3 regions of the Clostridium sp. SHJSY1 genome follow, and region 2 is predicted to be linked to each of the others. Evidence: predicted binding sites of a transcription regulator. Region 2 holds the regulator's gene; each other region holds the start of a gene.

Region 1 (15,471 bases), on a different contig from region 2:
AAAACAAGAAATATTTAATAGCAACTGATGCTAAATATGCACCATTTTCATTTGAAGAAAGTGGTAAATACAAAGGTATTGATGTAGAACTTCTAGATGCTATAGCTAAAGAAGAAGGATTTGAATATGAATTAAAACCAATGGATTTTGATGGAATAATACCAGGTATTACATCTAATCAAATAGATGGAGCAATAGCAGGTATGAGTATTACAGATGAAAGACAAAAGTCATTAGATTTTTCAGACCCATATTTTGAGGCAGGTTTATCTATAGTTACAAATTCTAATAATACTTCAATCAGTGGAGAGAGTGATTTAAAAGGTAAAAAAGTATCTATAAAAAAGGGAACTGCAGGGGCTAAATTTGCCGAAGACAATAAGGATAAGTATCTATTAGAATTAAACTATTTTGCAGATTCTCCATCTATGTTCCAAGCAGTAGAGAATGGAAATGCAGATTTTGCATTAGAAGACTATCCGGTTATAGCTTATAAAGTTAAAGTGGATTCAAGTTCTACATTAAAGATAGCTGGTGAGAAGGTTACTAAAGCAAACTATGGTTTTGCTGTTAATAAAGGACAAAATTCAGAGCTATTAAAGAAATTTAATGAAGGATTAGAAAAGATAAAGGATAATGGAAAATATGATGAAATAGTTAAACAATATATTTCAAAATAGTATTAAATTATTATAAAGGTATAAAATAAAAAAGTTGTTCTTATTTAGAACAGCTTTTTTATTTCATCTATTACTTTTATTGCAGCATCATATCCATTTTGCCAGCCTTGCTTTAATTTTGTTATATCTTTTTCAAAGCTTTCTATAGATTGTTCAAGATTTGGTCTTATGATTATTGCTTTTCCCTCTGCTTCAAGTTTTTCGCAAAAACGTACAGTTTCATTATAAAGTTCATGTCTAGTTAATAGTGGCTTAACTAAATTAGGATATTTTTTACCTATAATTTTTGAGGCTATTTTATTGCCTTTACCAAGGGTTTTTCTATATTCTTTTGGTCTAGTTAATACAATAAGATGTTTTTCATTACCATCAGATATAGCTTTTTTTATAGGAATAGGATCACATAAGCCGCCATCATAATAAAAACCATTTTTAAATTTAATAGCAGGGAAGAAAAGTGGAATGGCACAGGTAGCTCTAAGAATTGAACATTTATCATCTAATTCTTTTTGAGCATTTATATATTCAGTTTTACCTGTATTGGCATTAGTAACTCCAACTAGAGCAGTTCCATCATACTTCATAAAAGTATCCATATCAAATGGATTTAATTTATTAGGAATTTCGTTAAAAACAAAATCAAGTCCAAATATACTCCTGTATTTAAAGAAATTTCTAATTCCTAAATACCTCTTATCTAATCTATAATTTTCTAAAACTTCAAGATTTCTTTTGTGCTGCTTTGATAAATAAGAAACTCCATTTGTTATACCTGCAGAGACTCCTATACAGTAAGGAAACATTATATTGTTATCTAATAATGCATCCATTACTCCAGCGCTGAAAATTGGTCTAAATGTTCCACCTTCTAATATTAAACTTGGCATAATTCCTCCTTATTTTATACGTTTAATAGATTTACCTGTACAAATTATACGCTTTAAATTGATAAAATACAATAATGCTTTGGTTATTATTGTTAATAAAATATACATGTTTAGTTAAAAGTCTATTAACAAAAACAATTATTAATATTTTAATATCAACTAGAACATAATATGAGTATTAGGTACATGGGATAAATATAAAATAGCAAACTTAAAGTTAGTAGTTATCTTAAAGAGATATAATAATTAATAGCTTTATTTGGGAGGGAAAAATTATGAAGGTTAGCAATACAGAAGAATTGACTAAGAGAATTAAAGAGTTAAGAAAAGCTCAAAAGGTATTTGCAACATATACCCAAGAGCAAGTTGATGAAATATTTAGACAAGCGGCTATAGCAGCAAATAATAATAGAATAGTACTTGCAAAATTAGCTGTTGAAGAAAGTGGTATGGGAATAGTTGAAGATAAGGTGATAAAAAATCACTTTGCAGCAGAATATATATACAATCAATACAAGGATATGAAGACATGTGGAGTCATATATGAGGATAAAACATTTGGTATAAGTAAGGTTGCAGAACCTTTTGGAGTAATTGCAGCTATTGTGCCAACAACAAATCCAACTTCAACATCTATATTTAAGACTTTAATAGCATTGAAAACAAGAAATGCAATAATAATAAGCCCTCACCCAAGAGCAAAAAAAGCTACAATTGAGGCTGCAAGAATAGTTTTAGATGCAGCAGTTAAGGCTGGAGCACCAAAGGGAATAATAGGATGGATAGATGAACCATCTGTTGAGTTGTCTCAAAATGTTATGAAAGAAGCTGATTTAATATTAGCTACTGGTGGTCCTGCTATGGTTAAGTCTGCTTATTCATCAGGAAAACCAGCTATAGGAGTTGGGGCTGGAAATACACCAGCAATTATAGATGATACTGCACATATCAAAATGGCGGTTAATTCAATATTACTTTCAAAGACTTTTGATAACGGAGTTATATGTGCATCAGAACAGAGTATAATTGCTATGGATTCTATTTATGATGAAGTAAAAAAAGAGTTAGATGAAAGAGGAGCATATATACTTAAAAAAGGAGAAATTGAAAAGGTAAGGGGTATAATATTAAATGAAAAAGGTGGATTAAATTCTAATATAGTAGGACAATCAGCTTTTAAAATAGCAGAAATGGCAGGCATTACAGTACCTGAAAATGCTAAAGTCTTGGTTGGAGAAGTTGAATCTGTAGAACTTGATGAACCATTCTCTCATGAAAAGTTATCTCCAGTATTAGCTATGTATAAAGCTGGTACTTTTGATGAAGCATTAAAAAAAGCATGTAGATTAATAGAATTAGGAGGTATGGGGCATACATCTATTCTTTATACAGATCAAATTAAATCAACTGAGAGAATAAAAGCTTTTGGAGTAGCTATGAAAACAGCAAGAACCCTTGTTAATATGCCAGCATCACAAGGAGCTATTGGAGATATATATAACTTTATGCTAGCACCATCATTAACTCTTGGATGTGGATCATGGGGTGGTAATTCAGTTTCAGAAAATGTAGGACCTAAACATTTGATTAATGTTAAGAGTGTTGCTGAGAGGAGAGAAAATATGCTTTGGTTTAGGGTCCCAGAAAAAGTATACTTCAAATATGGTTGTTTGCCAGTGGCTTTAAGAGAACTGCATGAAATAGGTAAAAAGAAAGTTTTTATTGTTACTGATAGAGTTCTAGCAGAGCTTGGTTATACTGATCATGTTACTAGAGTTTTAGAGGAATTAGGAATAGACTTTAGAGTATTCTCTGATGTTGAACCAGATCCAACTCTAAAAGCAGCTAAAGCTGGAGCTGAAGCTATGCATTCATATAATCCAGATGTGATTTTGGCACTTGGAGGAGGTTCACCAATGGATGCAGCTAAAATTATGTGGGTAATGTATGAGCATCCAGATGTAATTTTTGAAGATTTAGCTATGAGGTTTATGGATATAAGAAAGAGAGTTTATAAATTCCCAGTTATGGGAGAAAAGGCAATGATGGTGGCTATACCAACATCAGCTGGAACAGGCTCAGAAGTAACACCATTTGCAGTAATAACAGATGAAAAGACAGGAATTAAATATCCTTTAGCAGACTATGAATTAACTCCAGATATGGCTATAGTTGATGCAGAACTTATGATGAGTATGCCAAAAGGATTAACTTCATGCTCAGGTATAGATGTTCTTGTTCATGCTATTGAAGCATATGTTTCTGTATTAGCATCTGAATATACAAATGGATTAGCGCTAGAGGCTATAAGATTGGTATTTAAATATCTACCAGATTCCTACAATGAAGGAGAAACAAATGTTAAAGCAAGAGAAAAGATGGCACATGCATCATCAATTGCTGGAATAGCTTTTGCAAATGCATTCCTTGGAATATGTCACTCAATGGCACATAAACTAGGGGCTTTTCATCACTTGCCACATGGTATGGCTAATTCTTTACTTATAAATGAAGTTATTAAATTTAATGCTACAGATGCCCCAACTAAACAAACAGCATTTGCACAATATAAATATCCTAATGCTGCATGGAGATATGCAAGAATAGCTGATCATTTGCATTTAGGTGGAAATTCAGATGAAGAAAAAGTAGAGTTATTAATAAATGCTATTGAAGATTTACAAGCTAAAGTTGGAATGCCTAAAACAATTAAAGAAGCAGGAGTAAGTGAACATAAATTTTACTCTACACTAGATATAATGGTTGAGCAAGCATTTGATGATCAATGTACAGGAGCTAATCCAAGATATCCATTGATGAGTGAATTGAAACAAATGTATATTAATGCATATGAAAAAAAAGAAAAAGTAGCTAAAGAAATAAAAGAAAAGACATCTAAAAGAACTAAGAAAAAATAGAATTTACTTATGAGTATAAGAAAAGTAATATTTGGTGTATAAATAAATCAAATATTACTTTTTGCTGTTTAAAAATATATTTAGTACCCCTTATTTTTTAGAAAATAAATAATATGGAATTGGAATCTCAGGATCAGAAGAATCTGTATTAATATAAGTTTTAGGATAAGCATCTCTAAATTGGGATGGTGTTACTCCTTCATATTTTTTAAAGAGTTTCATAAAATATTTTTCGTCTTTGAAACAAAGTATATGAGATATCTCTTTAATAGTTTTATCAGAATTTATAAGATACTCTTTTGCTTTATTTATCTTAATATCATTAATGTACTTTAGTGTACTTATTCCAATATTTTTTTTAAATAGACGAGTTAAATGATCAGGTGTGAAATTGAATTTGTGTGCAACCATTTCTACAGAGATATTTTTTGTTATGTTTATCCTTATCCATTCCAAAATGTCAAAAAATTTTTTGCTCATTATGTTTTCTTTTGAGATAGCTGAATTAAAGGAAGTTATAAATTGTTGAGTTAATTCTATTGCCAATTCTGATATTAGATAATTTGCAGCTAAATGAGTGTAATATGGAGAATTAGTTATGTGAAGTAGTTGCTTTAAATAAATAAAAGACTTTCCTGTATCGGTTAAAGAAAAAAAAGTTGGAATAAGAATATGATCTTGTAGTTTTTCTTTATCTAATATAGAAACAACTTCTTCATAAATTTCTGATTCGTTCAATATTTTTTTTTCTGAATTACAAAGGAAATGAGCCCAATAAAAACTACTTCCTTCTTTTGAAACTTCATACCCAAAATGAAGAGTTCCTGGGACTAAAAATAAAACATCACCAGGATTTATTTCATATTTTTCATCTCCCTGTTGAATATAGATAGTTCCTTTAACTCCAACAATAATTTCATAATCATTTTCAAATATGAAAGGCTTATGTTTCCAATTTTTTTCACTAATGAATTGTCCAGATTTAAAGTAAGAAAGTGGAGTGCTTATATTTACTTTAAAATATAACATATCTGATTTCACCACCAAATATACGATTTTATAAGTTGTTTAAAATCTGTAAACGATTTATGATAATGGTAACAAATGTATACAGATGTTAATAATATTATAGTTTCTTAAAGTTTTTATGTCAAATAAAGGTATAAAGATAATTTGCATAAAAATTTTAAGTTAAATGAAAAGAATTGAAGATGTTCAATAATAACACCCAATGTCGGATTTGACCTACTATAACAAATTTTAACGAGGTGATTTTAAATGAAAAATATGAAAAATGAGGTTGAACTAAAGAATATAAAAATTAAGGATTCTTTTTGGTGTAAATATATGGAGTTAGTAAAAAAAGAAATAATTCCATATCAGTGGAAAGTATTAAACGATTCAGCAAATATAAGAATTGAGAAAGAAAGAGATGACAATAATATACCATCAGAAAAAAGTCATGCCATTGAAAATTTTAAAATTGCAGCAGGACTTAAAAGTGGACATCATTATGGATATGTTTTTCAAGATAGCGATGTATATAAGTGGTTGGAAGCTGTATCATATTCATTGATAAATGAAAAGGCTGATAATCTTGAAAAAGTAGCTGATGATGTTATAGATTTAATAGAATTAGCTCAAGAAGAGGATGGTTATTTAGATACCTATTTTACTATTGATGCACCTGAAAGAAAATTTAAGAGATTACTTGAAAGTCATGAATTATATTGTGCAGGACATTTTATGGAAGCAGCAGTAGCCTATTATGAAGCTACTGGAAAAAAGAAAGTTATAGATATAGCTTGCAAAGTAGCTGATTGTATAGATAGGAATTTTGGACCAGAAGAAAGTAAGATTCATGGATATGATGGTCATGAAGAAGTAGAAATTGGATTAGCAAAATTATATTCTGCAACTGAAAATGAGAATTACCTAAAGTTAAGTAAATATTTTCTAGAACAAAGAGGAAAAGAAAGTGGATTTCTTAGAAATCAATTAGCAGAAGATAATAATAAAAATGCAATATTACCAGTAATGAATAATTTTTCAACAAGATATTTTCAGGTTCATAAACCTATTTTAGAGCAAGAAACTGCTGAAGGACATTCAGTAAGACTTGTATATATGTGTACAGCTTTAGCAGATGTTGCTTATCTAACAAAGAATAAAGAAATGTTAGATACTTGTAAAAGGCTTTGGAAGAACATTACGGAAAAGAGAATGTATATAACAGGTGGTATTGGTTCAACAGTAAATGGAGAAGCATTTACATTTGATTATGATTTGCCAAATGACACTATGTACTGTGAAACTTGTGCTTCTATAGGGCTTATATTTTTTGCTCATAGTATGCTGAAAAGTGAACCTTCTAGTATTTATGCGGATGTTTTAGAAAGAAGTCTGTATAATTCTTCTATTAGTGGAATGGCATTGGATGGTAAACATTTTTTCTATGTTAATCCTTTAGAAGTTGATCCTAAAGCTAGTAAATATGACCCTACAAAAAGTCATGTAAAAACTACTAGAGCAGAATGGTTTGGTTGTGCATGTTGTCCTCCCAATTTAGCAAGAACTCTAACTTCTTTAGGTAAATATGTTTATACTACTTTTGAAAATACAATATATACACATTTATATTTATCTAATGATGCAGAAGTTTCAATAAATAATAATAAAGTTTCTATTAAGCAAGAAACAAACTTGCCATGGGAAGGAAATGTAAAAGTATCTGTAGGGGTTAATAAAAAAAGTGATTTTGGTATGGCTTTTAGAATTCCTTATTGGTGTGATTCTTATTCAGTTAAAGTAAACGGTGAAGCTATAGATTATGAGGTTTCAAAAGGATATATTTCAATTAATAGAGAGTGGAATAACTTAGATGTAATAGAAATTCAACTTGAGATGAAAATTCAAGAAATATCAGCAAATCCACATATTAAGGATGATCTAGGTAAAGTTGCACTACAAAGAGGCCCACTTATATATTGCTTAGAAGAAGTAGATAATGGTAAAAATCTACATCATATTAAACTTAACAATAGGGAATATAAGTATGATTTTGATCCTAATCTTTTAGGTGGTGTTGTTAAAATTACAACTAAAGCTAAAAAACTTATAATAGATAATAGCTGGGAAGATAAATTATATAAATCTAATGTAGAGTCTCCAAATTATGAAGATAAAGAAATTATTTTTATTCCATATTATAGCTGGGCAAACAGAAATCAAGGTGAAATGAAAGTCTGGATAAACAAGTAATTAATAATTATTATGGAGGAGTATAAATGGAAAGTAAAATAGAAGAAAAAATTGAAAGTAAAATTCAAAAAAAACAATCTGTCCCAGTTTATCAAAGAATTAGCTATGGAATGACTGATTGTGCAGGGAATTTATTATATGTAGTAATAAGCACATATTTATTATACTTTTTTACAGATGTATTTGGATTAAGTGTTGGTGTTGCAGGAACATTATTATTAGCAACTAGATTAGTTGATGCTATTGATGCACCTGTTTGGGGGTTATTAGTTGATCACACTCATACAAAATGGGGACAAAGTAGACCTTATTTTCTGTGGTTATGTGCACCATTTGCAGTATTTACATGGTTAACTTTTACAACACCAAATTTATCAGGAACTATGAAAGTTGTTTATGCAGCAGTGACTTACATCTGTGCAGGAGTTTGTTATACAGGTATAGCAACACCTATAACATCTATTTTACCTAATTTATCAGATGATTCTGAGGAGAGAGTTGTATTAAATTCATATAGAATGGTAGGTGGAAACGTAGGTACGCTCCTTACTAATCTAACACTACCACTAGTAGCGGTTTTAGGTTCAGGTAATGATAGAAAAGGTTTTTCTCTTACTCTTGCTATATTTGGAGTTGTTGCAATAATAATGTTAGTAACATCCTTCAAAAATTTAAGAGAGCAGAATGTAAGTAAGCTTAAGCCTATTCCTATAAAGAAGAGTTTAGGAGCAGTAAAGGGAAATTGGCCATGGGTATTATTAGTTACTGCAAATTTGATTTATTGGATTGGTAGCAATATCAGGTCATCATCTCAAATATATTACTTTGAATACAATTTAAATATGAAATATTTGGTCTCTATAGTAGGCTCATTATCAATTTTAACTGTAGCTGGTATGATATTAATACCGTTTATGGTTAAAATATCAAATAAGAGAACAGTAATGATCAGTGCACTTTTTGTAGCAGCAATTTCAAATATATCAATACATTTTGCAGCACATAATGTGGCAGCAGTTATAATTTTTTATGTATTAGGGTCAATTGGGTCAGGAGTAGCTTGCTCTATGCCATTTGCTATGCTATCAGATGCAGTAGATTATGGTCATTGGAAAACTGGAATAAGAGCTAGTGGATTTTTAACATCAATAGGAAGTGCATTTTGTATTAAAGCTGGAAGTGGAATTGGAGGATTTATTCCAGCACAAATAATGGGCGCATTTGGATATGTAGCAAATCAATCACAATCTGCAAACTCATTATTTGGGATAGAGTTTAGTTTTGTGTGGTTACCAGCAATATTATTTGTAGTTGCATGCATTCCTATGTTGATTTATGGAAAATATGAGAAAAATGAAGGTAATATAAAAAGAGAGTTAGAAGAAAGATTGTTAGAAGAAAAAAACCCAGTACAAGCTTGATAAAAAAACAATTTAAAAGTGATGAGAAGGAGGTTTATTAATATGAAAAAAGTATTAGTTGCTACAATATGTAGTGCAGTTTTACTAAGTGCAATACCAATGATGAAAACTTATGCAGCTACAAATCTTACAGTTGATTTGGGTAGTGAGATTGGGCCAGTAACACATGTGGGGGCAGGGTCTTTATATGGAGTAACAGAAACTAAGCCAGATAATAATTTAATACTGCCACTTCATAATAAAGTTTTAAATAATCCTGCAGTAATTGGATATCAACAACCTTGGGGGGGAGCTATACCAGTTGCACAAAGAGTGGCACCTATGGGAACTAAGGTTCAAATTCGTTTAGCAGATTGGTACAAAGGTTGGTATGATTATTCTAATTTGAATGATTGGTTTAATAAGATAACAACAACTGTCAATAACGTAAAATCAGCAGGTCTTACAAATGTTTATGGATATGAACTATGGAATGAACCTGATGGAACATGGAAAGGTAAGATAGTAGGAAAAATAGATTATAGTGATAGCTATGTTGAATTTAGGGTAAATGTTCCAAAAGCAGGGGCTTATTCAATGAATATAAGATATGCAAATGGAACAGGTTCTGATTCTACTCAGAGTATGAGTATTAATGGAGAGGCAGCTTCAACTGTAACATATCCAAACACAAGTGCATGGTCAGTTGGTGGAGGTAGTGAATCATTAACTAAGAGTGTGGATTTAAAGGCGGGAGTTAATACTATAAGATTTACAAAAGGATCTAGAGGATATGCTGAACTTGATTTTATTGATATATTAGGCGGAAATCCAGTTAGATATGAAGCTGAAAATGCAAGTATAAGTCATGCTAATATTTTTGATTGTGGTTATAGTTCAGGAGATTCTACAGGAAATTTGACATTTAGTGAATTCTATAGTAAAACACAAGAAAAAATAAAACAACTTGATTCGTCTATTAAAACTATAGGGCCATCTTTTGCAGATTATACTCATGAAGGGATGAAGGAATTTATGAAATATCAAAAAGTTCATAATACTCTTCCAGATATTATTTCATGGCATCAATTGGCAGGACAAAATTTTACTGAAGATTATAATGATTATAGATCCATAGAAAAATCTTTAGGAATAACAGAAAGACCAATGAGTATAAATGAATATAGTGGACCAGGATGGAAAAGTGATGAAGGAAAACCAGGTTCAGTAGCTCCACTAATAGCAAAATTTGAAAGACTCAAAGTTGATAGTGCTTGTCAAAGTTATTGGGATGTACCTAACCCAGGTAGATTAGGCAGTTTATTAGCAAACGATAAGGATAGAAATGGTGGTTGGTGGTTCTATAAGTGGTATGGAGATATGTCTGGAAAGATGGTAAATACTACACCTCCAAATGTTAATGATATGAGTGCAGTGGACGCTTTTGCATGTGTAGATTCTAGTAAAAAATATGCAAGTGTACTTTTTGGTGGCACAACGGATGGAGCAGTTAATGCTGTTATTAAAAATATACCATCCTTCTTTGGAAATAAGGCACATATAAGAGTTGATTGGACCCCTTTTGTAAATAAAGATACTGTAGTAAATACAACTAATACATTACTTGAAGGTGATTATTCAATAAAGGATGGACAAATTACACTGCCTATTTCAGGATTATATAATAATGATGGATATCGTATATATATTACTCCTTATGGACAAGCAACTAATAGATATGAAGCAGAGGATTCAGCTGTGAATAAAGCTAACTTATTTAGTGCCTCTAATGCATCAGCAGGAAAATATGTTGGGCAAATAGATTATAGTGATAGTTATGTAGATTTTTATGTAAAAGTACCAAAAACTAAGACTTATACAATGACAATAAGATATGCAAATGGAACAGGCACAAACTCAACACAGGAATTAGCATATAATGGAGGTGCCTTTTCAACTATTACCTACCCTAAGACTTCGGGATGGTCACAATTTGCTGATTTGAAAGTAAATGTGAATCTTAAAGCTGGCGACAATATTATTAGATTGGCAAAGGGAAATACAGGTTATGCAGAGTTAGATTATATTGATTTGAATTAAGCACAGTTATGCATATAATAAGTTAGGAATCTTAGTTTATTTGATTAGAAAAACATTATTACAGGAGGAGGACATTGAAAAAAATTATAGTTTTTCAATGCCCTCATTTATAATGGAAAATTTCATGAAAACATCTTTAGTTTTTCTTCTATTACAGAAATTCCTTTTTTTATATCATGATTACTAACACTAGCAATACTAAGTCTAATTCCTTTTTTATAAAATTTATCATAAAAATAAAATCTTTTACCATGTCCAACAATAACTTTAGATTTTTCAAGTTCTTTTACTAAAATATCTTCGTTAACCCATTCTGGAAGTTCTAGGTAACAGTAAAACCCAGAATGACTTTTTATTACTTTTACATCAAGATATTCTAAAGATTTTAAACTTTCATTTAAAATATCATATTTGCTCTTTAGATCGGCAGTTACCAATGAAGTGTGCTTATAAAGTAGCTTGCTTTGAAGGTAAATTTCCAAAGTGGCTTGTGACAATAAGGAAGGTGTAGGGTAAGAGAAAAAATGAATTTTATACATACATTTTTTTAAGGATTTAATTAAATTTGTAGGAGAGACTATAAAACCTATTCTCATCCAAGGCATAATTTTAGAAAAACTACTTATGTAAAATACGTGTTCATGATCAGAATACGAAAATATAGGATCATAGTTTCTATCTTCATCTATACATGAAAAATAGTCATCTTCTACTATATATACATCATATTTTTTAGCAAGTTTAGCTATAGTTTTTCTTTGACTTTTATTTAAAGTAGTTCCTAAAGGATTATGATGCCTTGGAATGACATAAAAAAACTTAATACTCTCTTCCTTGAATATTCTTTCAAGTTCTTTAAGGTCAATTCCATTTTCATTTCTTTCTATACCAATTACAGGAACATTACTATTTTTTAGTCCTTCAATATACATTGCATAAGTAGGTTGTTCTATTAAAATAGTTGTTTTTCTATTTGGAAGCTCTAACATATTTAATGCACTTAAAGTTTGACAAATGCCCATATTAATAAAAATATTATCTCTAGAAGTAAATATTTGAGAGTTAGAAAGATGAGTAACAAGTCTATCTCTTAATGAGTCAATGCCATAAATACCACTTTCTAAAGAATAATTGCTATAAATATCTCCAGCCCATTTTAAACAGTGCTTTAAGTCTTCAGTATTCATATTACCTATAATAGTATTACCACTATAAAAATTTATTGTATCACATTCAACATTATTTCTACTTAATGTTTCTGCCACAAAAAAACCACTTTTAGGTGAGGAATAAATAATGTGATTATTTTTTAAGGTTTCATAAGCCTTTATAACTGAATTTTTTGAGCAATTATATTTTGTGGTTAAATTTCTAATAGAGGGTATTTTTGATCCAGGTTTTAATTCGCCTTTTTGTATTGATTCATTTATATCATCTGCAATTATCATATATATACTTTTCAAGTTCAATACCTCCTATCTATATAATTTCAGAATATCATAGTATGGTTGAATTTTCTATAACAGTGATAAAAGATAGAAGTGTGTTATGGAGTAAATTCTTTTTGATTCATATTTATAATTTCTTGAAATAAAAAGTAAATAATAGTATAATCAGAATAAAATAGAAAAAAACTTGCTAGGGGTGCCAATTTGGCTGAGAGGGAGTAAAATCCTAACCCTTGTAACCTGATATGGATAATGCCATCGGAGGGAAGCAATATTAACTTTACTATATTAACATATATAATTATGTAGTGATTTTAGCTTGCTTTGGCAAGCTTTTTTTTATAGCAAAAAAACAAGGAGGGTTTATTAATGAATTATACAACTCAAATGGATGCAGCAAAAAAGGGAATCATTACAAGAGAAATGAAAATAGTAGCAGAAAAGGAAAATATGAATGTAGAAGAATTAAGATCTTTAGTGGCAGAGGGAAAGGTAGCAATTCCTGCAAATAAAAATCATAAAACTCTTAGCCCAGAAGGAGTGGGACAAGGACTTAAAACTAAAATTAATGTTAATCTTGGTATATCAAAAGATTGTCCTGAATGTGATAAGGAGTTAGAAAAAGTAAGAGTTGCTCTTGAAATGAAAGCAGAAGCCATAATGGATTTGTCTAACTATGGTAAAACAGAAGGAATGAGAAGAAAAATAGTTGAAATGTCTACTGCAATGCTTGGGACTGTACCAATATATGATGCTGTAGGTTTTTATGATAAAGAGTTAAAAGATATAACTGCTGAAGAATTTTTAGAAGTAGTAGACAAACATGGACAAGATGGAGTAGATTTTATAACAATACATGCAGGGATTAATAGAGAAGCTGTTGAAACAGTGAAAAGAAATAAGAGATTGACTAGTGTAGTTTCAAGAGGTGGATCATTATTGTTTGCCTGGATGGAGCTAAATAATAAAGAAAATCCATTTTATCAACATTTTGATAAACTTTTAGATATATGTGCTAAATATGACATGACAATATCTTTAGGGGATGCATTAAGGCCAGGATCAATTAATGATTCAACTGATGCTAATCAAATAAAGGAACTTATAACTCTTGGAGAACTTACAAAAAGAGCTTGGGAAAAAAATGTGCAAATTATAATTGAAGGACCAGGGCATATGGCACTGAATGAAATACAAGCAAATATGTTATTAGAAAAGAAATTATGTCATGGAGCACCTTTCTATGTTTTAGGACCTTTAGTTACAGATGTTGCTCCAGGGTATGATCATATAACATCCGCAATAGGAGGAGCTATAGCAGCTACTTATGGAGCAGACTTCTTATGTTATGTTACACCAGCAGAACATTTAAGATTACCAGATCTAAAAGACATGAAAGAAGGGATTGTAGCATCAAAGATTGCAGCTCACGCAGCGGATATAGCAAAAGGAATTAAAGGGGCAAGAAATTGGGATAATGCAATGAGTAAAGCACGGGCTGATTTAGATTGGGAAGCTATGTTTAATTTAGCTATTGATGGTGAAAAGGCAAGAAGATACAGGGCTGAATCAAAGCCACATGATGAAGAGTCATGTACAATGTGTGGAAAAATGTGTTCAATGAGAACAATGAAAAAGATTTTAAATGGGGAAGATTTAAATATCCTTAGAGATTAAATAGAAAAATAATAGATGGATTGATTTAATGTAAATTTTAAATCAATCCATCTATTTTTTGTAATAATGTAAAAATTGTCAAGAGTTTTTAAGTAATTTGATAAAATATTCGGTTTAAACTTGAAAAAAAATTTTTTTCCAGAAAAAGTTAAAAATATATTTACAAGGATAAAAGTTAGTTGTAAAATAAACAACAAAATCAAAAAAAATACAACTAGGGAATAAAAAGGGGGATTAACATGAAGAGTAAGAAGTTTATTTCGCTTATTACTACTTTAGCATTAACTACTACAATAGCATTAAATAGTAGTACATTGTCAGCTTTGGGAAAAGATGTGTCTACTGATGAGTTGAAACAAGTTTTAAAGAGTGAAGTAGAGGCAAAAATTTTAAATCAAACAAAATATATTAAAGGAAATTCCTTAACAGAAAAGGTGGTTAATGAAAATGGGTCAAGTTCTAATTTAGAAGAAGAGATTAGAGTTATAGTTCAATTAGAAGATACACCTGCAATAAAAGATAATAGTGCAGAATATAATGACTCAATAAAGGTAAAAGAAGAAGAAATTAAATCATCTCAAAATGATGTGATTGTTAAGGTTGAAGCTATAACAGGAACAACTGTAAAAAGAAGTTTCGGATATTTAGTTAATGGTTTTTCTATAAATACTAAGAGAAAATATATAGATAAGTTAAGAGCTGTAGAGGGAGTGAAGTCTGTTACAGAAGTAAAATCATTTAAACCAGATATGGAATTTGCAAAGAAAATAACTGGAGCAACGGATGTTTGGAAAGACCTTGGATATAAAGGTGAAGGAATGGTAGTTTCTATTATAGATACTGGAATTGACTATACTCACAAGGATTTGCAAAAGATAGATACTAGCAAAATAAAAATAGATGAATCTAAAGCTAAAACAGATATGGACAAGCTTGGGTATGGTAAGCATTTTACAGATAAAGTGCCATATGGATATAATTATGCTGATGGAAATGATAATGTAATTGATGATGGAAGTCAACATGGTATGCATGTTGCTGGAATTGTAGCAGCAAATGGTGATGAGAATGAGACAAATTCCTTTAATGCTGTAAAAGGA
Region 2 (8,101 bases):
AATTGCTACTGATAATTCCTTAACTGCATCAAAAGTTTCTTGTGATGTAGCTATTCCTTTGATAATTTCAACTAACTTCATTACTGGAGCTGGATTAAAGAAGTGCATTCCTATAACCTTATCTGGTCTCTTAGTAGCTGAAGCAACTTCTGTTATTGATAAAGAAGAAGTATTTGAAGCTAATATAGTTGATTCTTGACAGATTTCATCTAATTCAGCAAATATTTCTTTCTTAATTTTCATGTTTTCAACAGCAGCTTCTACAACTAAGTCACAATCAGCAGCTAACTTCATATCAGTTGTTCCTGAAATTCTAGTAAGTATAGCTTCCTTATCTTCTTCAGTCATCTTTCCTTTAGCAACTTGCTTTTCTAACCCTTTAGTTATTCCAGCTATTCCTCTTTGTACGAATTCATCCTTAATATCTCTTACGATTACTTCACAACCCTTTTGTGCAAATGCTTGAACTATTCCAGCACCCATTGTTCCTGCACCAAGTACGAAAACCTTTTTCATAGACTATTCCTCCTAATCAATTCACATTTAACTTTATTATTTTTTACTAATTTAAACCATATAATACATAAAATCAATTCATAATTTATAGAATACAATGCACAATTATGATTGAAACCACTTAAAAATTCCCATTAATTATGCATTGTTAATTCTAAATTATATATTGATTACTATTCTGCACTCTTAAAATCCTTAAATTGAGCAATTAATTCTGGTACTACTTTAACAAGATCTCCAACTATTGCATAGTCAGCAACCTTCATTATTGGAGCTGATTCATCCTTATTAACTGCTATAATAAGTTCTGAATCTTGCATACCAGCAACATGTTGTATAGCTCCTGAAATACCACAAGCTATATATATTTTAGGTTTTACAGTCTTACCAGTTTGACCAACTTGATAAGCTCCATCAATCCAACCATTTTCAACCGCAGCTCTTGAACCAGCTACTGTTCCTTCTAAAACTTCTGCTAATTCTTCTAGTAGTTTAAAGTTTTCCTTGTTTTGAACTCCTCTACCACCTGATATTATAAATTCAGCTTCAGCTATATCTACAATATTTTTCTTGGATTTGATAGTTTCTAAAACCTTAGTTCTAAGATCAGTAGCTTCTAACTTAACTTCAACCTTTTCTATATTACAATTTGTTCCATCAGTTTTAACTGTTGCAAAAACTCCTGGTCTTACTGTAGCCATTTGTGGCCTATGGTCTGGACAAGCGATTGTTGCCATTAAGTTACCACCAAATGCTGGTCTTGTAGCTAAAAGATCACCATTTTCAACTTCAACATCGATTGATGTACAGTCAGCTGTTAACCCTGTAGATAATCTAGCAGCTATTCTTGGTCCTAAATCTCTTCCAATGAAAGTAGCTCCTACAAATAATATTCCTGGCTTTCTTTCAGAAGCTAAATCACAAATTACCTTTGTGTAAGCATCAGTTGTGTAATGTTCTAAATCTTTATGATCTGCTACTAAAACTTCATCTGCACCATGTTCTGCTAAAGTTTTAGATAATCCTTCTATGTTATTTCCAAGTAATAAAGCTGTTAACTTTACTCCTAATTTATCAGCAACTCTTCTACCTTCCCCAAGTAGTTCTAAAGATACTTTTTGTAATTCGCCTTCTCTTTGTTCAGCAAAGACCCAAACGCCTTTGTAATCTGCTATATTCATAATAAATTACCCTCCTATTATCTTAGATGTAGTGTTTTTCTTTTAATTTTCCTACAACATAATATGCTGCGTTTTTAGGTGATTCCTTAACCAATTCTCCTGCACCCTTAACTTCCTTAGTCATTGACTTCTTAACCTTTGTAGGTGAGCCCTTAAGTCCTAATTCAGCCTTATCTACATCTATGTCATCTGCTGACATAACTTTAATTTGGTCATCATTAGTTGCAAATATGTTAGCAACGTGCATGTATCTTGGCGCGTTTAATTCTTCTATTGCAGTTAATAGACATGGAGTCTTAACTTCAACTACTTGGTAACCATCTTCTAATGCTCTATTTACTATTAAGCTATCGCCTTCAACCTTAACATCTTGAACATAAGTTACTTGAGGAATATTTAAATGTTCAGCTATTTCTGGTCCAACTTGTGCAGTATCTCCATCAATTGCTTGTCTTCCAGCAAGTACTATATCATAATCTAATTTAGCTATTACTCCAGCAAGAGACTTAGAAGTTGCTAATGTATCAGCGCCTCCAAGACATCTGTCTGTTAATAATATAGCTTCATCAGCACCCATACATAATGCTTCTCTTAAAGTTGCTTTAGCCATTGGAAGACCCATGCTTACAACTGTTACCTTACCACCATGTATTTCTTTTAATTGAAGTGCAGCTTCTAAAGCATGCTTATCTTCTGGATTCATTATTGATGGAACACCATCTCTAATTAATGTTCCTTTCACAGGATCTATCTTTACTGCTGTAGTATCTGGAACTTGTTTTACACAAACTACTATATTCATTCTAAAAATCCTCCTATCTTAAAATGCTTCCTGCAATAACCATCTTTTGAACTTCTGAAGTTCCTTCATAGATTTCAGTTATCTTAGCATCTCTCATCATTCTTTCAACTGGATATTCTTTAGTGTAACCATATCCACCAAAGATTTGAACTGCCTTAGTTGTAACTTCCATTGCAACATCTGCAGCAAATAACTTAGCTCTTGCAGCATCTACTGAGTATGGTTCGCCAGCTTGTTTCTTGCATGCTGCTTTGTATACTAAATGCTTAGCAGCTTCTATTTTAACGTCCATTTCAGCTATATACCATTGTAATCCTTGGAATGCTGATAATGGCTTATTGAATTGTTTTCTTTCTTTCATGTAGTTAACAGCTTCTTCAAAAGCTCCTTCTGCAATTCCTAAAGCTTGAGCTGCTATACCAATTCTTCCTCCATCAAGAGTCTTCATTGCTATACCAAATCCTTTACCTTCTTTGCCAAGTAAGTTTTCTTTTGGTACTATACAGTTTTCCATAACTAATTCAGTAGTTGAAGATGCTCTAATACCCATCTTGTTTTCAAGCTTTCCTACTGAGAATCCTGGGAATGACTTTTCAACTACAAATGCAGATATTCCTCTAGTTCCTTGGCTCTTATCTGTCATAGCAAATATTATGAAAGTCTCAGCAACACCACCATTTGTTATGAATATCTTTGAACCATTTAAGATATAATTATCCCCATCAAGTACTGCAGTAGTTTGTTGGCCAGCTGCATCTGTACCTGCTCCTGGTTCAGTTAATCCAAAAGCACCTATCTTCTTTCCTGTACAAAGATCTGCTAAATACTTTTCTTTTTGTAATGGAGTACCATTTTCATTTATTACTGAAGCACATAACGATGTATGAGCTGATAAAATAACTCCAGTTGTACCACAAACCTTTGACAATTCTTCTACAGCTATTATATAAGAAAGAACATCTCCGCCTGCTCCCCCAAATTCTTTAGCAAATGGAATACCCATCATTCCAAGCTTGCCCATTTTTTCTACATTTTCCATTGGAAATCTTTCTGTCTCATCAATCTCAGCAGCAATTGGTTTAACTTCATTTACTGCAAATTCTCTAACCATTTGTTGTACTAATTCTTGTTCTCTAGTTAATTGGAAATTCATTTAAATTACCCTCCTTAATATTCTAAAAACAATTTTATTTGTTTTGGAAGTTCTTTTCTCTTCTTTCTACAAATGCAGTCATTCCTTCTGTTTGGTCTTCTGTGCTAAAGCACTTACCAAAATCTTCTGCTTCTATAGCAACTGCCTTATCTATAGAAACTTGCATACCTCTATTTATTGCATCTTTACATAACTTAACTGCTATTGGAGCATTAGCTATTATCTTAGCAGCCATAGCTCTTGCTTCTTCCATTAAGTTTTCTAAAGCAACAACTTTGTTAACTAAACCTATTCTTAACGCTTCATCAGCTTTAATCATATCACAAGTATAAATTAATTCTTTCGCTTTACCCATTCCTACTATTCTTGATAGTCTTTGAGTTCCACCAAACCCTGGAGTTATTCCAAGACCAGCTTCTGGTTGAGCAAACTTAGCTTTTTCTGAAGCTATTCTAATATCACATGACATAGCAAGTTCACAACCACCACCTAAAGCAAAACCTGAGATAGCAGCTATAACTGGTTTATCTAAATTTTCTAATCTTAAAAATACATTATTTCCTAATGTACCAAATTCTCTTCCTTGTTCTTCATTTAAATCTTTCATCTCTGCAATATCCGCCCCAGCTACAAAAGATTTTTCTCCTGCACCAGTTAAAATTACTGCATAGATGTTATTATCTTTTTCTAAATCATCAAGTACAGTATCAAGATCCTTTAAAGTTTCTGAATTTAAAGCGTTTAATGCCTTTGGTCTATTGATTGTTACAATAGCTAAATGGTTTTCTTTTTCAAGAATTACATTCTTTAATTCCATGCCTTTTGCCTCCTTAAATCTTCCAATACTTATTTCCAAATATCTTATTACACTTTAAAGTATCAAGATACTTGTTTATTTTTCATACACATTAAATAGTTTTTGCATTTTATTTTGTTAATATTATAACAATCTAAAACAAAAAAATAATTGAAGCTTTTCAACTTCAATTATGATTATAATACTTTGTTAAATTTTTTGCAATATATAATATGAGATTTTGTGCTAATTTTAATAAGGTTTTACAAGACTCAATTTTCTACTCTTCTTCGTCCTCTTTACTGTGTAGTAAATATATCAAAGTTAACATACTTTCACTTAAATGAACATTCTCAACAGTAACACTATCTGGAACATTCAAGTCTACTGGAGCAAAATTCCAAATCCCTTTTACGCCACCCTTAACTAGTTCATTACATACTTTTTGAGCATTTATTCTTGGTACACATATTATACCAATATCAGTTTCATTTTCACTTAAATGTTCACTTAATGTATCTATCTCTTTTATTTCTATATCTTGGATTTTCATCCCAACCAACTTAGGATTGGCATCAAATATTCCTGTAAGTTCAAACCCTAATTTATTAAAACCTGTATAATTTGCTATGGCTTGCCCAATATTTCCTGCACCAATTATAACTGTTTTATATTCTTTATTTAATCCAAGTATATCTCTGATTTGGTTAAATAATTCTTTAACATTATATCCATAACCCTGTTGACCAAAATCACCAAAACAATTCAAATCTTGACGTATTTGTGATGCTGTAAAACCTATTTTTTCACCTAATTCTTTTGATGATATTCTATCTACATCATTAGCCATTAACTCTTTTAAGTATCTATGATATTTTGGTAATCTCTTAATCACAGCCATAGAAATATTCTTCTTCTTTTCCATACTGTTTCTCCTCTTAATCTAATAAAATTTTCAATTAGTTACATGCTTGTTCATAAAAATGCTAAAACAACTTTTTTCCTTATACTATATTAACATAAAACCAACTTATTTTTCTATTACTTTCTAAACATATATTAAATATTCAGTTTCATATTTACTATTTTAGTAAGTGTTCAATTAATATTTTTAATCCAATAAGTATCAATATTAATCCACCTAACATTTCTGCTCTTGACTTAAATATTGCACCTAATACTTTGCCTAAATAAACTGCAAAAATGCATAAAATTAATGTTATAATAGCTATAATAATCACAGCTGATATTATATTAACATTTAAAAAAGCAAAGCTAACTCCTACAGCTAGAGCGTCTATACTTGTGGCAATAGCTAGAATTAGAAATCTTTTATTTGTGTACTCTTTACCTTCATCAGACTCATCATCTTCACCTTTAATAGATTCAATAAACATTTTACCACCAATGAAAGCTAATAACACAAATGCTATCCAGTGATCTATTTTTTCTATATAATCAGTAAAACTTATCCCTACAGCCCATCCTATTAATGGCATTATTCCCTGAAAAACACCAAAGAATATTCCTGATTTTAATGCCATTTTCATTTTATTATCATTATTTGTACTTATACCTACAGTTAAAGATACAGCAAAAGCATCCATTGATAATCCAAAGCCAATCAATATTATAGATAATAAACTCATACTTTTCCTCCTAAATCGCTCTAATATAGTTTTATCAAAAAATAAAAATTTAAACTCAATAAAAAAGAGGCTTATGTATAACGCAACCCTAACCGTTATACATAAGTCTCACAATTTAATACAAAGTCATATGGTTTTAGCCAAATAGTTGACTTTGAATAGGATAAAAATCCTATCTGCTACTTTCTCATGCCTGAAAGTACAATTAACTACATTATTATACTTTTATCGCCACCATAAGTCAACTATTTAACCATAATAAATATATATTTTTTATATTTTTTATATTCCAATTTTTCATAATTTTTAAATTGTTTGTAAATATAACGTAAATAATATTACCTTAAACATTATATCAACAAATTTAATAAAATTCTATCATTTTCTAATAGCTATCATAGAATTAAACACAACTATTGAAGTTACCCCTACATCTTATTATTATTCCTGATAAAATCATCTTTACTTATTCTGTAATATGATTTAAGCCCTCATCAAAAATATGCTTAATATGTTCATCATCTAATGAATAGTAAACTACTTTTCCCTCTCTTCTATATCTTACAAGTCTTGCTGCTTTTAATGTTCTTAACTGATGAGAAATAGCTGATTGAGATACTCCAAGTAAAGCAGCTAGGTCACATACACACATTTCCGATTCAAATAAAGCACATATAATCTTTATTCTAGTTGAATCTCCAAACACTTTAAAAAACTCTGCTAAATCATACAATGTTTCTTCTTTAGGAAGTTTTTCCTTAACTCTAACAATTACATCCTCATGAATAATACTACAATTGCAATTTTCTATATTATCTATTTTATTCATATTCACCCTCCCGTCAATGCATGAGCACTTGTTCATATATTTATATAATTTTACCCGCTATTCCTCATTTTGTAAAGACATATAGCCAAAAAGAAGAGTTATCCAACTCTTCTTTCTGCATAACTATTTTCAATTACTTGATTAAGTATTGAATTAACAACACTGTTACATACTAGTGCTGAATATATTAAATCTTTTTCATATCCTTCAGCTTTGCCATATTCTCTTACATTATATTTAACAAAGTCTTCTACATCCTCTATTGATAAATTTTCATCAATTAACTCTGAGAAATAAAAATCCTTAGCCATTTTTGCTAACTTTTGTTCATAGGTAACATGTTTCTTTAAGTCACTCTTTAATCTCCATCTTTCACTATGGGCAAAACAAAAGAAGTCACAAAGAAAATGACATACCACGCCAAGTTCTGCACTAAATTTTTTAACTCCATAATTGTAGTAAATTTCTTGTGATGTTAAATTGGACAAAAAATATATTTTTTTAAAAATCATATCTATACTTTCATCATAAAAATGTTTTTTTAATTTATATTTAGAAACATAATCTGGTTTAATATTTCCCCATATAAATTTTTTCTTATCTATAAAATTAAGTTTGTCCATGCTAGTTTGATTCAAAATATTATTGGCTAATATTTTATGAGTATTCATCAGCAATATTAACACTTCCTCTAACAATTAATAACTAATTTATATTATACACCAATTCTAAATATTTTATAGCAGTAATTTTTTGTACTGCTAAATCTAACTTCCTAAAATGCATTTATTATTAAACTCATAGTTCTATTTAAATATATATAGTTAAATTCACGATTAAAAGTCACCATATCTCTATGATGACTTTTAATTATAAATAATCCCCATAACTTTCTTCTTTACTTAAATCACTTAATAAATGTTTTATTTCCTGATCCTTATTTCTATCCATTACTAATATTACATCTCCTGCATCCACTACTACTAAATCTTTTATTCCAAGACCAATAATTAAGTTTTTAGATCCAAATATAGAGCAATTCTCACAATCTTCTAGATATACATTTTTAGATATACTATTATTTCTATCACTTCCTAAAAATCTACTTAATGCTGAAAAACTCCCTATATCATCCCAAGGAAAGTCACACTTAATTACATAAGCTTTTCTTGTTT
Region 3 (7,188 bases), on a different contig from region 2:
AGCATTTTTGCACTATTATAGTTAATATATAATAATTGGAATGAAATGGGGAGATTGTTATTAGTAAGGGATATAAAAATCCTTTTAATAATTTAAGAGATAATTGTGGAAATTCTTTTAATAGAGGATTTAAAAAGTTTTTAAGATTACCTTTGTTTGCAATAATTAGTCCATGTAAATGTTTGGTTTTATGTGCTATGCTTGTAACATTATTATTATGCGGGGTGGGGTTATATGGATTAATTGTTATTATTTTATTGGTTTTATTATTTATATTTGTACCTTAATAAAACTCTATATTGTAAAATAACTATTTATGTGTTATTATAGTTTTTGAGAGTAAGACAGGCAATCGCTGCTAGCCTTTGAGCTAGGAGAGGAAAGTCGGGGCTCCATAGGGCAGGGTGCTGGATAACGTCCAGTCAAGGTGACTTGAAGGAAAGTGCAACAGAGATATACCGCCTATTTTATTGTAGGTAAGGGTGGAAAGGCGAGGTAAGAGCTCACCAGCGTGATGGCGACTTCACGGCTATGTAAACCCCACTTGGAGCAAGACCGAATAGAGAGGCATTGAAGGAGTTGCCCGCTCCGCCTCTGGGTGTGTCGCTTGAGCCTATTGGCAACAATAGGCCTAGATAGATGATTGCTTAATACAGGACCCCGCTTATGGCTTATCTCGTAAAAAATGATTGAAGCACTAGGTTTTTTATCCTAGTGTTTTTTTTATTGTAAATAACTCAATATCTGGGAAGTAATTTTATAATTCAAAGAAGAATTGTTTAACACTAATTCTCCTTTTTGAATCCAAAATACAATCTTAAGGATTAATTGTTATAAAAAGGGAAGAGTGATATAATTAAGAATATGTATAAGTTTTCAGATGGGGGATATGGTATGATTAAACTGATTGATAAGTATATTAATGCTATTAGAATAAGTAAATTGAATGGAGTTACATTTAGTGTTATATTTGCTTTTCTTATGTTTTCTACTTCACATGTATATAATGTGACTTTTAAAGGAATTCCAAATGAAGAAAGTTTAATAACTTCAGGTGTTACAGCAGTAATACTTGGCGTTATCTGGTTCTTCTCTTCTCTTGCTCTAGTAAAAACTTCAGATAAGATAGAGGCAAGAAAAGCGGAAGAACGTGAAAAAGAAATAGCTAAGAGAAGGGCAAAAGCGGAATCAAAAAGTATTATGGGAAAGAAAGTTAATAATAAAAAGAAGAAAAAGGGAGTTGCTTTATAAAGAAGTAACTCCTTCTTTATATGTGGAAAAAATTATGAATGAGAGAATGTATTTTGATGTAAAAGAATAGATAAGATATTTTTAGAAAATAAAATGGTTAAAAAATTAACAAATATAAATTAAAACTAATGATTTTTTCAAAATAGTATAAAAATTCAGATAAAGGTTGAATTCTTGATTGCGTGGGAATATAATTAAGATAGAAAGATAAAGAGGTAAAAATATAATTATATATCAGATGAAAATATAAGAAAAGACTATTGTTTTTTCTTTTTAATTAACAAAAGATTGATTAAAAATTAACAAACGAACTTTAGTGAAGTTATTACAAAAAAATAAATTTGTTTAAGGGGATGGTATCAATGGAAGTGACAAATGTTGAAGAGTTAATGAAAAAATTGCAAGAAGTTAGAAATGCTCAAAAAGAGTTTTCTACTTATACACAAGAACAAGTTGACAAAATATTTAGAGAAGCTGCAATGGCAGCACTTGATGCAAGAATATCGCTAGCCAAAATGGCAGTAGAAGAAACTCATATGGGTGTTTTTGAAGATAAAGTTATTAAGAATCATTTAGCATCTGAGTATGTTTATAATAAATATAAAAATGAAAAAACTTGTGGAGTTTTAGAAACAGATGATGCTTTTGGAATTACTAAAGTTGCTGAACCAATAGGTGTGGTTGCAGCTATAGTTCCAACAACTAATCCAACATCTACTGCAATATTCAAAGCCTTAATCTCTTTAAAAACTAGAAATGGTATAATTTTCTCACCACATCCTAGAGCAAAGAATTCAACCATAGCTGCAGCTAAAGTAATTCTTGATGCAGCAGTTAAAGCTGGTGCACCAAAAGAAATAATTGGATGGATTGATGAACCATCAATTGAGCTTTCACAAATATTAATGAAAGAAGCTGATATAATTCTTGCAACAGGTGGTCCATCCATGGTGAAAGCAGCTTATTCATCAGGAAAGCCAGCAATTGGAGTTGGTGCTGGTAATACACCTGTTATTATTGATGAAATGGCCCATATTAAGATGGCTGTAAATTCAATACTTCTTTCTAAAACTTTTGATAATGGTGTTATTTGTGCATCAGAACAAGCTATTATTGTAATAGATGATGTTTATGATGAAGTTAAAAATGAATTTATAGAAAGAGGATCATACTTTTTAAAAGCTGATGAGATAGAGAAAGTTAGAAAAATATTACTGATTAATGGAGTTGTGAATCCAGATATAGTTGGGCAATCAGCTTGTAAGATAGCTGAATTATCAGGAATTAAAGTTCCCCAATACACAAAAGTACTAATTGGAGAAGTGGAATTGATTGGATTTGAGGAACCATTATCTCATGAAAAATTATCTCCTATTTTAGCTATGTACAAGGCTGAATCTTTTGATGAAGCGCTTGATAAAGCTTGCAAGATTTTAGAATTTGGTGGTATGGGGCATACTTCAGTTCTATACACTAATGAATTAACTTGTAAGGATAGGATTGAAAGCTTTGGAACAGCTATGAAGACATCAAGAACATTTGTTAATATGCCAGCATCACATGGTGCAGCAGGTGACACATATAACTTTAAAGTAGCACCTTCATTTACTCTTGGATGTGGTTCTTGGGGAGGAAACTCTGTATCAGAAAATGTTGGAGTTAAACATCTATTAAATATCAAGAGCGTAGCTAGAAGGAGAGAAAATATGCTTTGGTTTAGAGTGCCAGAAAAAATTTATTTTAAATATGGTTGTTTAGGAACAGCTCTAGAAGAATTAAAAGATATGGATAAGAAAAAAGCTTTTATAGTAACAGATAAGATTTTATATGATTTAGGTGTTCTTGATAATGTTACAAAAGTATTAGAACAAATAGGTATAGATTATAGAATATTCTATGATGTACAACCAGATCCAACACTTGATAGTGCTAGAAAAGGTGCTAAAGAAATGATGGAGTTTAAGCCTGATACAGTAATTGCAGTTGGTGGTGGTTCTCCTATGGATGCGGCTAAAATTATGTGGGTGCTATATGAGCAGCCAGATGTAGCATTTGAAGATTTAGCTATGATATTTATGGATATAAGAAAGAGAATATATAATATGCCAAGAATTGGAGAAAAAGCTATATTTGTTGCTGTTCCAACATCATCAGGGACTGGCTCAGAAGTTACACCATTTGCAGTTATTACAGATGAAAAAACAGGTGTGAAATATCCATTAGCGGATTATCAATTAACTCCTGGAATGGCGATTATAGATGCAGAATTAATGATGAATATGCCAAAAGGATTAACTGCTTCTTCAGGGATAGATGCTTTAACTCATGCAATAGAAGCCTATGTATCTGTTCTTGCATCAGATTATACTAATGGGTTAGCATTAGAAGCTGCAAGGTTAATATTTAAATATTTGCCATTAGCATATAATGAAGGAACAATTAATGTAAAGGCAAGAGAGAAGATGGCTCATGCTTCAACAATTGCTGGGATGGCTTTTGCTAATGCATTTTTAGGAGTATGTCACTCAATGGCACATAAATTAGGAGCAGAACATCATGTACCACATGGAATTGCAAATGCGTTGTTAATAAATGAAGTTATTAAATTTAATGCAGCAGAGGACCCAAGAAAGCAAGCTGCCTTTCCACAATATAAGTATCCAAATGCTAAATTCAGGTATGCAAAAATAGCTGATTACTTACAGTTAGGTGGAAATACAGAGGATGAAAAAGTTGAATCATTAATTAATGCTATTCATGAATTAAAATTAAAATTGAATCTTCCAATGACTATTAAAGAAGCGGGAGTATCAGAAAAGAAATTTTATGCTACTTTAGATAAAATGTCAGAGTTATCTTTTGAAGATTTATGTACAGGATCAAATCCAAGATATCCATTAGTAAGTGAAATTAAGCAAATGTTTATTAATGTTTTTGATAAAGCTGAATAATTATAAGTAAATAGCTTTAATAAAAAAGGTGGGAGTCATAAATTCCACCTTTTAACATTTGTAATATGAAAATTATTTAAATATAGCTGTAACCCACTCATTGCTTTGATGCTTTTCTATCATGGAATAGCCATAATCTTCTACCATAGACTTAATTTTATCAAAGCTCCATTCTACAAGACCTGAAATAAGTAAATGTCCATCTTTGTCTAGATGTTTTTTTATTAAGTCCATAAACATATGAGTTTCTTCTCCTCCTATATTTATATATATCCAATCAAATTTACCATCTATAGCTACATCTCCAGATAGAGCATCACCAACTAGAACTTTTACATTAGTTAAGTTATTTAGAGATGCATTAAATTCAACCTCATCTTTAACATCTCTTATATCAAGTGCAACAACCTCTGTAGCATCTTTTATTGCAGTTGCTAGGGAAAGAATGCCTGAACCTGTTCCTATGTCTAAAACTCTTTTATTTGAGAAATCTTTTGAAAGTATGATTTTTAAAAGCTCTTGGGTCGTTTCATGAAGACCTGTTCCAAAAGCTCCTTGTGATATGAAATTAATTTTTTTCTTACCTTCAAATTCTTCTTCAGGTGAAGCAATAACATAAGTGTCATCAATGTGAATAGCAGGCATACTAAAATCATCGTAATTAGAAGATTCTTCAAAGACATCAAAGGGCTTTTGATTAAGAATAGAGTTAACCTTATTCATAAAGATTTCTAAGTCTTCTAAATCATCTACATGGCTTTCAAAAGCTACTTTAAGTGTAACTTCTTCAGATTCTACCTCTTCATAACCATAACCATTTTCATCAGTTGTTATTTTTAATAGGCTTTCATAGAACACATCATATATATCATTAATTTGTAGTGCTTCCACGGCTTCGTCAACTTTACTATATGGCATTTTATAGCAAATTATAAACATGTTTAATACTCCTTTCAAAATGAAACTAATAACATATTATTATATATATAAATTTATGTAAAGTAATAATGGATTACATTTACAAAAATAATCCTATGGAGTATCATAAAAATAGTAGTTTAGAAAGGATGGGATGTTTTGAAGAATATAGTTATTTTAGATGGAATGACACTTGGAAATGTTGAGTTTAAAAATCTTAAAGAATTTGGTAAGGTTGTATATTATGATAAGACTGATCAAAAGGATGTATCTATGAGAATTAAAGATGCATCAATAGTCTTAACAAATAAGGTTGTATTAAATGAAGATAATTTAAAAGAAGCCAAAAATCTTGAGCTTATTTGTGAAGCTGCAACTGGATTTAATAATATAGATATTAAATATGCTAAAGCAAGAAATATAGCAGTAACTAATGTTGCTGGATATTCAACACCAACAGTTGCACAACACACATTTGCAACACTTTTGCATTTATATGATAAGATTGCTTATTATGATAAATTTGTTAAGAGTGGACAATATTCAAAATCAGGTATGTTTACCAATTTAGATAGACCGTTTAATGATATAGAGGGAAAAGTATGGGGAATAGTTGGTCTTGGAACTATAGGTAAAAAAGTTGCTAAGATAGCAGATGCTTTTGGAGCAAAGGTTGTTTATTATTCAACATCAGGTAAAAATAATAATTCTGATTATAATAGAGTAGAGCTTGAAGAGCTTTTAAAGGAAAGTGATATTATATCTATCCATGCACCTTTAAATGATAGAACTCAAGGGTTATTTAATTATGAGAATTTAAGCAAAATGAAGAAGAGTGCTGTTTTAGTAAATATGGGAAGAGGGCCTATAGTTGTTGATGAGGATTTATCTAAAGCTTTAGATGAAGAGATAATTGCAGCAGCAGCTTTAGATGTATTTTCAGTAGAGCCAACTCCAGAGAATAATCCATTATTGCATATAAAAAATAAAGATAGATTAGTGATGACACCTCATATTGCATGGGCAAGTGTAGAGGCTAGAAATAGATTGTTTACAGATTTAATTGAAAATATTCGAGCTTTTTATAGAGAAGAAAAGAGAAATAGAGTAGAATTATAGAAAAAATCAGGTATTGACGAAAAATTCATCAATACCTGATTGCTTTAAGAATTAAATATGTATTTTTCAATAGTTCCTATTACTCCATTTTCAGTATTTTTAGGAGCTATAAAGTTACCGTATTGCTTCATATCCTCATTGGCATTTTCCATTACAAAGCTATAATGTGCATTTTTAAGCATTTCTATATCATTGTAAAAGTCTCCAAATACCATTGTTTCATTATATGAAAAACTTTCACTTTCTTGAATCTTTCTCAAAGCTTCACCTTTATTTACATTTTTATTCATAATGTCAACCCAAGCTTCCCCTGAAACAACAATCATAAATTCTTCACTAAAATTAGAATTAAGAATGTTATATGAAGTAATTGAGGATGATTCTAAACAACAAATAGCAATTTTAAATATTTCATCATCAACCGTGGTTAAATCTTCAACTACATATTTTTTTACATAATATTTATCTATTTCAGAAGAGAATTCTTTATTACATGGTTTATGATAAGCACCATTTTTCCCACATAATATAATTTCAGTATTTGGAATAGACTCTATACATCTAATCATTTCATTAACTTTGAACTTGTCCATTACACTTATACTAATAATTTTACCTTTCTCAACAATAAAGGCACCATTATCACAAATATAATACAGTTTATCAGAAACTGGAGCAAAATTTTCATAAAGAGTGAAGTATGGACGTCCACTAGCCACTACAAATTTTACATTTTTCTCTTCAAGCCTTTCTAGTATATAAGGAAAATTTTCTGGAATTTGTCCTTTTTCATTTAATAAAGTTCCATCCATATCTGTTGCAATTAATTTTATCATTTTTTACCTTGTCTCCTATTTTCATTTGATTAATTTCATTATACAGTATAAAATTATCTAATGAAATGTTAAAAAAAGGATTGTATAAGACTTGAATAAGAAATTTAATGTGT

What was found. Region 2 encodes Rex, which represses fermentation and respiration genes when NADH is low (regulators of the CRP and FNR family bind a similar motif). Its sites were predicted from a motif close to ATTGTTAANNNNTTAACAAT; they were not measured.
Region 1: the regulator Rex is predicted to act here: its motif matches at 1,656-1,675, upstream of adhE (bifunctional acetaldehyde-CoA/alcohol dehydrogenase).
Region 3: the regulator Rex is predicted to act here: its motif matches at 1,345-1,364, upstream of adhE (bifunctional acetaldehyde-CoA/alcohol dehydrogenase).

The regions. Positions count from the first base shown of each region.
Region 1 covers NZ_JANDMF010000071.1:183-15,653, forward strand. Annotated here, with positions in the region: gene NNC19_RS21755 (transporter substrate-binding domain-containing protein) at 1-680, shown strand, start outside; gene NNC19_RS21760 (patatin family protein) at 725-1,567, opposite strand; gene adhE (bifunctional acetaldehyde-CoA/alcohol dehydrogenase) at 1,843-4,485, shown strand; gene NNC19_RS21770 (helix-turn-helix domain-containing protein) at 4,576-5,514, opposite strand; gene NNC19_RS21775 (beta-L-arabinofuranosidase domain-containing protein) at 5,764-7,746, shown strand; gene NNC19_RS21780 (MFS transporter) at 7,773-9,167, shown strand; gene NNC19_RS21785 (CBM35 domain-containing protein) at 9,210-11,246, shown strand; gene NNC19_RS21790 (PLP-dependent aminotransferase family protein) at 11,369-12,709, opposite strand; TPP riboswitch at 12,877-12,978, shown strand; gene thiC (phosphomethylpyrimidine synthase ThiC) at 13,064-14,371, shown strand; gene NNC19_RS21800 (S8 family serine peptidase) at 14,611-15,471, shown strand, end outside.
Region 2 covers NZ_JANDMF010000077.1:448-8,548, forward strand. Annotated here, with positions in the region: gene NNC19_RS22335 (3-hydroxybutyryl-CoA dehydrogenase) at 1-516, opposite strand, end outside; gene NNC19_RS22340 (electron transfer flavoprotein subunit alpha/FixB family protein) at 690-1,697, opposite strand; gene NNC19_RS22345 (electron transfer flavoprotein subunit beta/FixA family protein) at 1,720-2,499, opposite strand; gene NNC19_RS22350 (acyl-CoA dehydrogenase) at 2,513-3,652, opposite strand; gene NNC19_RS22355 (short-chain-enoyl-CoA hydratase) at 3,687-4,469, opposite strand; gene NNC19_RS22360 (redox-sensing transcriptional repressor Rex) at 4,729-5,373, opposite strand; gene NNC19_RS22365 (manganese efflux pump MntP family protein) at 5,531-6,097, opposite strand; gene NNC19_RS22370 (metalloregulator ArsR/SmtB family transcription factor) at 6,564-6,926, opposite strand; gene NNC19_RS22375 (zinc dependent phospholipase C family protein) at 7,025-7,597, opposite strand; partial or broken gene NNC19_RS22380 (mannose-1-phosphate guanylyltransferase) at 7,797-8,101, opposite strand, start outside.
Region 3 covers NZ_JANDMF010000088.1:56-7,243, forward strand. Annotated here, with positions in the region: RNA gene rnpB (RNase P RNA component class A) at 337-683, shown strand; gene NNC19_RS22875 (hypothetical protein) at 865-1,251, shown strand; gene adhE (bifunctional acetaldehyde-CoA/alcohol dehydrogenase) at 1,614-4,202, shown strand; gene NNC19_RS22885 (50S ribosomal protein L11 methyltransferase) at 4,275-5,141, opposite strand; gene NNC19_RS22890 (D-2-hydroxyacid dehydrogenase) at 5,280-6,239, shown strand; gene NNC19_RS22895 (HAD family hydrolase) at 6,284-7,075, opposite strand.